One region of the Shewanella sp. 5S214 genome, then DNA from elsewhere that is predicted to be linked to it. Evidence: predicted binding sites of a transcription regulator. Region 1 holds the regulator's gene; the other holds the start of a gene.
What was found. The regulator ArgR, encoded in region 1, controls arginine synthesis, uptake and breakdown. The targets are predictions, from matches to a motif close to ANTGAATANNTATTCANT.
Positions count from the first base shown of each region.

Region 1 (5,274 bases):
CGTGGCGGATAATATTTTATTTGGCGTTAAAAATCTTAATGCAAAGGAGCGCCTTACTCGGTTGGATGAGATGCTTGAGCTGGTTAAATTAACTGGCTTGTCATCTCGTTATCCTCATGAATTATCTGGCGGACAGCAGCAGCGAGTTTCAATTGCGCGAGCCTTAGCATATCAACCTGAATTATTATTACTTGATGAACCTTTTTCCAATATTGATGCGCAAGTACGTAACGAGATGATGCTGGAAATTCGTGCCATATTAAAAAAGCGAAATGTGAGTGCGGTGTTTGTGACACACAGTAAAGATGAGGCATTTGTCTTTGCAGATAAGCTGGCATTATTTAAAGATGGCGCCATTATTCAACATGGTAAAGCGGAAACCTTATACCGTTCGCCAAAAGAGCGCTACGTGGCTGATTTCCTCGGCGCGGGTAATTATTTACCTGTTACTGTAACCACGAGTTATCAAGTTGATTATGCTCTTGGAAATCTTAATAGTACTGAAAAATTACCTTGGCCGATTGGAAGCCAAGGGCAAGTATTATTACGACCGCAGCAAATTGAAGTTCATCCTAATACCAATGGTCGTGGCTGTATTGTTGAAAGGCATTTTTTGGGTACTGTATGCCATTATCAAGTGAAAGTTGGCGCTGATATCTTGGATGTAAGTAGTCAATCAACGACACTAATACCTGGCCAACGAGTTGATATTCACATTGCGCCACATCCGCTAGTCATTTTTAATTAACGATTGCTATGGTCATCTTAATATGGAGCATAATTGTTAACATCAGACTTGAATCATAACCTGTTATAAAACCGTTTACTGTCTAGCCCACTGTGCTGCTTTAATTTAAAATAGACCATTACTTGCAGCATGCAGTCATAAAAGTGTGGGTCTGTTAATCAAATAAATGACAAGTTTGAGAGTCAATAAGCTCAATATTATGATTTCGGCTAACGAAGAATATCCTATAACTTGAGTTGAGTGAGCCATCTATTAAAACAGCTGTTCAATCTTTTACTTGAGAGAATATGAGTGCAATAGGTGATACAAATCAGCTAAATGTGAGTACACTTCAAGTAATTTATATTTGATTAAGATAAGCTCATTGTTAGTTAATCATTAGCTAAACTAAGACGATATGTGAATCGCTCTCTAATGAGTTCAATGCGTTAAATTATCATCATTTAGGCCGACATTTAGTATTAAGGTGGATCAAGTTAATATGGATAACCAAGCTATGCCTCGTGAACAGTTAGGGATTTGCGCAGAAGGTAATTTACACAGTGTGTACCTGATGTTTAATGCCAATGATGGTGTTGAAGATCAGTTACGTCCATCTATTGCTAATGTGGCGCAATACATCTATGAGCTCACAGATCAATATGCAGACAGTGCTTTTAATGGCTTTGTCGGTATTGGTGCTAATTTTTGGGATACCTTTTATCCTGATGCGCGCCCAGCATTATTAAAACCTTTTCCTGCTATGAATGAAGGTATTCGTGATGCACCTGCAATGGAATATGATCTGTTTATTCATATTCGTTGTGACCGTTACGATATTTTACATCTTGTCGCAAATGAGATTAATCAAATGTTTGAAGATTTGGTTGAGCTAGTTGATGAAGAGCGTGGTTTCCGTTTTATGGACAGCCGTGATTTAACCGGTTTTGTTGATGGTACCGAAAACCCTAAGGGGCGCCATCGTCAAGAGGTTGCATTGGTTGGTAATGAAGATAAAGCGTTTGCCTCTGGTAGTTATGTTCATGTACAAAAATACATGCATAACTTAAGTAAATGGCATCGTTTACCACTGAAAAAACAAGAAGATATTTTTGGTCGAACTAAAGTTGATGATATTGAATATGAGTCAGAAGATAAGCCACTAACCAGCCATACCAAGCGAGTTAATTTAAAAGATGCGCAAGGTAATTCATTAGAAATCCTGCGTCAAAGCATGCCTTATGGTTCGATTCGAGAGCAAGGGCTGATTTTTATTTCTGTGTGCCGCACTCCAGAACATTTTGAACAAATGCTTCGCAGTATGGTGCACGGTGATGGCCATGGAAATCATGATCATTTAATGTTGTTTACCAAAGCGTTGACCGGATCATCATTCTTTGTGCCATCATTAGATTTTTTAACTCAATTCGATGATGCGTAACCACCCGCGTTAAGCAAAAAAAAAGCAATGCCATGGCATTGCTTTTTTTATAGTGATATTTTATTCACTATAATTGAATAAAGATCTAACGGTCTCTAAGGTATCATCAATAGTTTTTATACTTGCAGGGCAAATGAAAATCGTATCATCGCCAGCAATGGTACCTAATATCCCTTCAGGTTTACCTATTGAATCCAGCAAACGAGCAATTAATTGTGCTGCACCTGGACTGGTTCTTACCACTATCATGGCTTGGTTATGATCAACATCTAGCACTAAATTCTTAACTGGGCTACCCGCAGTTGGAACGCCTAGCTCTGCAGGCAGGCAATAGACCATTTCTTGCTTGGCGTTACGAGTACGAACAGCACCAAATTTGCTGAGCATACGCGATACTTTAGATTGATTAATATTACCGAATCCTTCGGTTTGAAGCGCATTAACAATCTCGCTCTGGCTTCCAAAACGTTCTTCTTTGAGAATCGATTTAAAAGTTCGTACGAGCTCATCCTGATTTCTTGTCGCTGGCATAATGATATTTCATCTTATATTTGTTATTCAAAAATCTAGCACATTTTGAATAGATTGACTTATTAAGTCAAGAAAAAATCAAATTTATTGAATAAAAATTCATTTTGTCGTGGAACTTTAAGCTGACACTTGTGTTAGTTCTGTGACTCATTTAAGCAATAAATGATTAAGATAATGGCGATGATTGTCTTGTCAGTACCAATAGGGTATCACCCTTTTCTGACAATAGATTAAGTTTTCCTTTTGAGAAATCAACTTGTTGTACTAATGAGATAGCTTGCATCAACTCAGCTTCTTGGCTCATAAAGCTGTCAACGCAGGCTTTCATGGTAGTGCCTGCTGGTGCCAGCTGTAAAAAGTTACCTTGCTGGGCATAACTGCCAAAAAATTGATTACAACTGTTGTTACCTGTTAACTCGCCATCTGCGGCAAAAACTAACGTTGCAGGACTATTATTAATGGTTGGAGTGTCGAGGACGGTGTCGACATGCCAAGTACCAATTAATTGTTCATTTGAGACAGTGGCCGATGGACTTTGGCAAGCACTAAGGCCTATAACTATAACTGCGGCGCCGAGAATATGCTTTATCATGCTGAGAGGGTTCCAAATACGAAAAAATTGGCGCTATTCTACTACTTGAGCATTAATAAAAGAGTAAATAATTGTCAGTTTTTGGATTAATGAACATTATTTAACGAACTAAAGAGAATCAAATGATTAAATTAGTCAAAGTGTTGCATATCATCGGCTTAATTATGTTGCTGGTGGGCGTAGGCTTATATTGGCAAAGCGATATAGGTCAGCAAGTCAGTGGTATGTTGGTGATTGCATTGCTCATTGGCGTAGGAACATTAATTATGTCTCCGCTGCCTGTTGCGCTAGTGATAGAATGGGCTAAGAAGCAACCTCCCCATTCAGATCCAAAGGAATAATCATTGTCATTTATTATCCGTAAGGCGTTATTCACCGATGTTACTGCTATTGTGCAGTTAGAGCGTGCTCATGTAGATGATGAGTTGTCTGGTTCAGATAACCAATTACATGCTCATTCATTTACTAAAAGTGAGGTGGGTCAGCTAATTAATCAACATTGGTTTATGGTGGCAGAAGAGCAAGGGCAAATTATTGGTTATGTGATGGCAGCGAGATGGTCATTTTTTTCTGCGCAACCATTGTATCGCCATATTATTCAAAAGATTAAGTTCGCCGAGTTGGCTGGGCAAGCTTTATCGACGACCAATTCGTGTCAATATGGGCCGGTTTGGATCCAAGAGTCAAAACGTGGCCAAGGCGTGTTTGCGGCGTTAGTGAGTGAGTTAAAAAAACAAGTAAACACTAGCTTTCCATTTATGGTGACCTATGTTGCTGCAGACAATGCTCGCTCTTTAGCGGCACATCAACAAAAAGCTGCGATGACACAGATTGAACAATTTCGTTTTGAACAACGTGATTATTGTTTATTGGCCACCTCTACAGCCAATGTCATCAGCTAACTATGTCTTGGTGCGTGAATAAAGTGGTTATTAATTAGGAATATAATGAGTACTGACTTTGAAACCCTTTTTTCACCTTACCTTGGTTTAAGATTATCAGCATTTGACAACATGAAGCTGATTGCCGCGGTATTGGCTGAGGCAAATGAATCATATGATTGTATTGAAGCAAGTGTGCACTGTAAGGATAATCTACAAGTGCAGCAATCAGGATATTTTGTGCGCTGGCATGATAGATGGGTATTTTGTGGGGTAACCAATGACTATCATGCTGCGATAGCCTTATTTACTCAAATTGAGCAGATCAATATGGCATCAATTAGTGTCAAAGATGTGCCAATAATGAGTATGCAGCAAGTGTCATTTATGTGCATTGAAAGTGCGCATTTCGATCATTGTTAACCTATTTTATTGTACTATCTTCATTTATGTTTACGCATTAGGATGATTTAGCTAAATCATTGATGTGCATTATTGCTCAGGGTTATTTAACTGCATCAGTACCAGTGGTCGTTCTTCAGAGTGGTAACGATAGTATAATTGGGTTATTTCTGCTGGTAACTGCGATATTTGCCGCGGTTCTATCGCCACAAAGTGCTGCTGTTGATATAAGCCTATTAACCATGGGTGAGCAAATAAGAAGCAATGTTTAGTCTTTAATCTAGGTGCAATAAACTGTAATAAGTGGCTTGCATGGTGTTGGCCACGATAGTCGGGGTGAACTAACAACCCATTTACCAGTTGATAGTGGCCTATCGGTTTGACTCTTATAGCGGCAATAATATTTCGCGGTCTGAATGTCGCTCTATTAACGTCATCACTCCTGTCTTGATTATCAGTAGCGCTTGAGTTTAGGTGATTAATAACTGCTATGGCTTCTTTTTGAGCTAATCGCGCATAAGGCATATGCTGACGATAGAATAATTTAATGGCTGACCATTCTTTTATTGCACAGAGCTTTATCGCTGAGAGTTTGCTTTCAGCAAGTTCAATCGCGTTGCCTTCTAAAGCGGTAGGATGACTCGCAATCGACTTATTCGCAATCGAATCACCTTCAATGGGTGCCGCCCCCATGGATGGC
Region 1 covers NZ_JBGOOV010000008.1:134,950-140,223, forward strand. Annotated here, with positions in the region: gene ACED29_RS07645 (ABC transporter ATP-binding protein) at 1-748, shown strand, start outside; gene ACED29_RS07650 (Dyp-type peroxidase) at 1,230-2,168, shown strand; gene argR (transcriptional regulator ArgR) at 2,229-2,699, opposite strand; gene ACED29_RS07660 (META domain-containing protein) at 2,866-3,291, opposite strand; gene ACED29_RS07665 (hypothetical protein) at 3,414-3,632, shown strand; gene ACED29_RS07670 (N-acetyltransferase family protein) at 3,636-4,193, shown strand; gene ACED29_RS07675 (hypothetical protein) at 4,239-4,595, shown strand; gene ACED29_RS07680 (GNAT family N-acetyltransferase) at 4,665-5,274, opposite strand, start outside.

Region 2 (5,274 bases), on a different contig from region 1:
TTAATTGCCCTTGATAATCGGAGTCTATTAATCCGATTAAATTGCCTAAAACGATACCATGCTTGTGGCCCATGCCTGAGCGCGGCAAAATTACCGCCGCAAGGCTGGGGTCGGCAATATGAATAGCGATACCGGTTGGAATTAATACCGTTTGACCAGGTTCAATCACCATAGTCGCGTCGGTCATGGCGCGTAAGTCCATGCCTGCACTACCTGAAGTTGCGTAGGCGGGTAATGGAAACTCACTGCCAATACGCGAGTCGATAATTTTTAGTTCAATGGGTGTTTTCATGATTTTTTTAGTTGTTGTTCTATCAATGTAAGTAATTGGCGCGCTAGGGTCAGTTTATCTGTTGCCGGCAGTTGTTGGCTGCCATCTTGCCAGAATACCTGTAGTGCATTGCTATCGGCATTAAAGCCTAAGCCTTGAATAGAAACATCGTTGGCGGCAATCATATCAAGCTTTTTGCGCTGTAGTTTGCCGCGAGCGTATTGTTCGACATCGTTTGTTTCAGCAGCAAAACCGACCGTAAAAGGTCGGATAGCGTGCTGAGCTACCGCGGCTAAGATATCAGGATTTCGTACCAGCGCAAGTTGCATTTGTTCAGCCGATTTTTTGATTTTTTGATCCGCGACAGCAGCAATTCGATAATCAGCCACTGCGGCACAGCCGATAAAAATATCATGTTGTTCAACTTGGCCCATTACAGCTTCGAGCATCTGCTGCGCTGAATCAACATCAATACGCGTGACGCCTGAAGGCGTGGCTAAATTGACTGGACCAGAGACTAATGTCACCTTGGCGCCCATTTCAGCCGCTGCTTGCGCTAATGCATAACCCATTTTCCCTGAGCTGTGATTCGAGATATATCGCACTGGATCTATGGCTTCACGTGTTGGGCCCGCAGTTATAAGCACGTTATGGCCGCAGAGTGATTTAGGGCCAAAAAATTGCACTAATTGTTCTGCCATCGCAGTGGGTTCTTGCATTCTGCCTGGGCCGACTTCACCACAGGCTTGATTACCAGATGCTGGCTGCCAGATGATGAGGCCTTTACGGGCTAAATTGGCTAGGTTTTCTTGAGTGGTGATGTTTTGGTACATCTGTTGATTCATTGCTGGGCATACAATAACAGGCGCACTGGTGGCTAAACAGGTGGTGGTTAGTAAGTCATTCGCCATACCTGCATTGATACGTGCAATTAAATTAGCTGTAGCAGGTGCTAATAGAACAACGTCAGCCCAACGAGCGAGTTCGATATGACCCATAGCCGCTTCTGCTGCGGGATCGAGTAAATCAGAGGCTACTGGGTTGCCAGAGAGCGCTTGTATGGTCAATGGGGTAATAAACTCCATGGCGCTTTGGGTCATAATGACACGTACGTCTGCGCCACGCTCTTTCAAGCGGCGAATAAGGTCTGCACTTTTGTAAGCGGCAATACCGCCACCAATTCCGAGTAATACTTTTTTATTTGTCAGCATGATGCACATTATCCGACTCAAATCTAATTTCGGCTAACAATATCACAAACCTGTGACAAGTTACGTAGATCCAATCTCAAAAATATCGACCATACTGTGTAATTGATTCGAACTCTTTTTGAAAATGACAGTGACCGCTTATTGATGCTGTGATGGGTGATTGTTTTGTGACTAGAGTCGATTGAGTACGCGAAGTGTAATGCCACATTGAATATAAGGGACATTCATGGGAATTAAAGATTGGCCACAAGGAGAAGGGCCGCGAGAAAAATTATTGCTTAAGGGTGCAGGACATCTTTCGGATGCAGAATTGCTCGCGGTAATATTACGTAATGGTCTGGCAGGTCAAAATGCGGTGGATTTAGCCCGAAACATGATTCATCAGTTTGGTGGTTTGCGCAGTTTATTGAGTGCACCTAAAAGCCAAGTCTGTAAATTAGCCGGTGTTGGACCGGTAAAATATGCTCAATTACAGGCTGCAGCGGAAATTTCTAAGCGAATTGCGCATGAAAATCTACAAAGAGGACAAATTTTGACAAATCCTGATTTAACTCGGGACTATTTAATGAGACAATTGGCAGACCGATCCTATGAAGTGTTCGCCTTACTATTGTTGGATACCCAACATAGAGTCATTCAATTTGTAGAATTATTTCGTGGCACCATCGATTCTGCTTCTGTTTATCCTCGCGAGGTTGTAAGCCTTGTTTTGGAGAAAAAAGCGGCAGCGGTAATTGTGTGTCACAATCACCCGTCTGGCATTGCTGAGCCAAGTCAGGCAGATCGGCGAATAACTGAGCGAATAAAAAATGCATTGGCAACCATAGATGTTTCTTTGTTAGATCATATGGTTGTAGGTGATCAGGAGATAGTCTCCTTTGCCGAGCGAGGGTGGATTGTATAAACACTGCTTGATCTTATATGGTCAATCGTGTATAAAATGCGCCCTCTTTGTGCCTCGGGCGACGGCCATACGAGGCACATTAATGCTCGAGCGTTAAAAATTTGTTTTGGAGAAGATTGACATGTCAAGAGTATGCCAAGTAACTGGCAAGAAGCCAATGGTTGGTAACAACCGTTCGCACGCAAAAAATTCGACTCGTCGTCGTTTTTTACCTAACCTACAAAACCACCGTTTTTGGTTAGAAGAAGAAAAGCGTTTCGTGCAATTACGTGTATCTACTAAAGGTATCCGTATTATCGACAAGAAAGGTATCGAAGTGATTGTTAAAGAACTTCGTGCCCGTGGCGAGAAGGTATAATAGAAAATGGCTAAATCTAAAGGTAATCGTGAGAAGATCAAATTAGTATCTACTGCTAAAACTGGTCACTTCTACACTACTGAAAAGAACAAGCGTAACATGCCTGAAAAAATGGAAATCAAGAAATTTGATCCAGTCATTCGTCAGCACGTTATGTACAAAGAAGCTAAAATCAAGTAATTGATTTTTGATTCTTAAAAAAGCCCCTTAATTGGGGCTTTTTTTATGGCCGTTTGAAAATAGTCTATACTAAACTGTTGCATAAGCAGGTGAACTCAAATGGTGACTAAGCTGCTGAGTTGTCTGTACTGCGTAGTTGTTTACTATGTATGGTGCATGATTAATCTTATGGTATTGAATCAAGCTCTGTGGTCATTATTATTATGTGATGATGTTTGAGGATTGTTATTAAAGTTTAATGTAATGTTATAAATATATGCGTAAAGTATTATTCACAGTAAAAATAAGCTAACTTTTTGGCTGTAATGATTTTTTCATATAAATTTGAGACACTCTGTTTTACTTTAAGTGAAATAAAATGCTTTAAAAGTGAATTAAAATGCAATACCATTCCCTTTTGGCACTACAAATCATTGTGTGACATTTTTTGTCATAATCATTAATGCACATCAAATTTATACCGAGGTGAATTTGCCCGTGAGAACCACTGAATTAGTTGATGGATTTCGTCATTCTGCTCCTTATGTTAATGCGCATAGAGGTAAAACTTTTGTCGTCATGTTGGGTGGCGAAGCATTAGCGCATCCACAATTCCGCGGTATTTTGAATGATGTGGCTTTGTTGCACTCGCTTGGGATTGAAGTGGTATTAGTCTATGGTGCAAGACCACAGATAGATGCCGGCTTAAAGGCTGCTGGAATTGAGCCTGCATACCATAATGGTATTCGTATTACTGATGATGAAACCTTAAAGATTATCAAGCAGGTTGCAGGGGCTACTCAATTTGATATTACCGCTAGGCTGTCGATGAGCTTAGGTAATACGCCAATGCAGAATGCACAAATTAACTTAGTCAGTGGTAATTTTGTTATTGCGCAACCGCTGGGTGTTGATGACGGTGTCGACTTTTGTTTAAGTGGCAAAGTACGTCGTATTGATGCACAAGGGTTACGCCGCCAATTAGATAACAACGGTATTGTATTAATGGGGCCGATTGCGGCTTCTGTTACTGGAGAAAGCTTTAACCTGACCGCTGAAGAGGTGGCGACCCAAGTCGCGATTAAGTTAAAGGCGGATAAGATTATTGGTTTTAGTGATAGCCACGGTATTTTAGGCGCAAATGGCGAAGTGATTGCCGAACTTATGCCAGATGATATCGAAGAAATGCTCAAGACAATGTCTGAGGATGATCATACTTCAGTGGGGACTATCGCTTTCTTAAAAGCCAGTGTTGAAGCGTGCCGCCGAGGCGTACCACGTTGTCATTTAGTGAGTTATTTAGAAGATGGCGCCTTGTTACAAGAGTTATTCTCGCGCGAAGGCATAGGTACGCAAATTGTTACTCAAAGTGCTGAGCGTTTACGCCGCGCAACCATTAGCGATATCGGTGGCATTTTAAACCTGATTCGACCTTTAGAAGAGCAAGGTATCTTGGTACGTCGCTCTCGTGAGCAACTTGAAATGGAAATAGAGCAATTTATGCTTGTTGAGCGTGACAATTTAGTCATCGGCTGCGCGGCACTGTATCCATTTGAAGAAGATAATGCCGGTGAGTTTGCCTGTCTTGTGGTGCACCCTGATTATCGTGATGCAGACCGTGGTAGCTTGTTACTCAATAATATTATTGGTCAGGCACGCGTGCGCGGTTATTCCCGTTTATTTGCGTTAACCACTCGTAGCATTCATTGGTTTTTAGAGCATGGTTTTAGTATTGTCGATGTTGAAGAACTGCCGAACAAGAAAAAGCAGCTTTATAACTATCAGCGTCGCTCGAAGATCCTTGCTTTAGATTTATAGTGACGACGATAGGATAAACAGCTAAAAAAATGCCGGATAAATCCGGCATTTTTTTGATTCAATTTTGTACATTGCTAATGTGATTAACTCGTTACGTTAAGCCATTCAATCAATCTTTTTTGCATTAGCCGTGTTCAGCATACTCAATTTTGTGACTTGCCATTAAATGGTTATAAATGGCCTATTATGCTTGGGCTTTTGCTACGGTATTGCGTCGTTGACGTTGCAGTAGCATATCGCCGATAAAGATAATCAATGCCCCCCAAATAAAGCCAAAGGTAATACCTTTCTCAATATCAAACGGTTCATTAAATAATTTCACCGCCAAGATAAACATGATGCTGGGGCCAATATATTGAAAGAAACCCAAAATTGAAAAGGGAATTCTGACCGCCGCTCCAGCAAAACATAGTAATGGGATAGTGGTAATAATGCCGGCAGCGACTAAAAGTAAATTGAGGTCGAGAGTGTTGGCCAGCATGCTTGTTGTCGAGCTGTCTAAAGTGATGAATAGATAACCTAGGGCGATAGGTAATAAGATGGCTGTTTCGAC
Region 2 covers NZ_JBGOOV010000007.1:36,672-41,945, reverse strand. Annotated here, with positions in the region: gene dut (dUTP diphosphatase) at 1-292, opposite strand, end outside; gene coaBC (bifunctional phosphopantothenoylcysteine decarboxylase/phosphopantothenate--cysteine ligase CoaBC) at 289-1,491, opposite strand; gene radC (DNA repair protein RadC) at 1,709-2,386, shown strand; gene rpmB (50S ribosomal protein L28) at 2,508-2,744, shown strand; gene rpmG (50S ribosomal protein L33) at 2,751-2,924, shown strand; gene argA (amino-acid N-acetyltransferase) at 3,402-4,721, shown strand; gene rarD (EamA family transporter RarD) at 4,906-5,274, opposite strand, start outside.
Region 2: the regulator ArgR is predicted to act here: its motif matches at 3,293-3,310, upstream of argA (amino-acid N-acetyltransferase).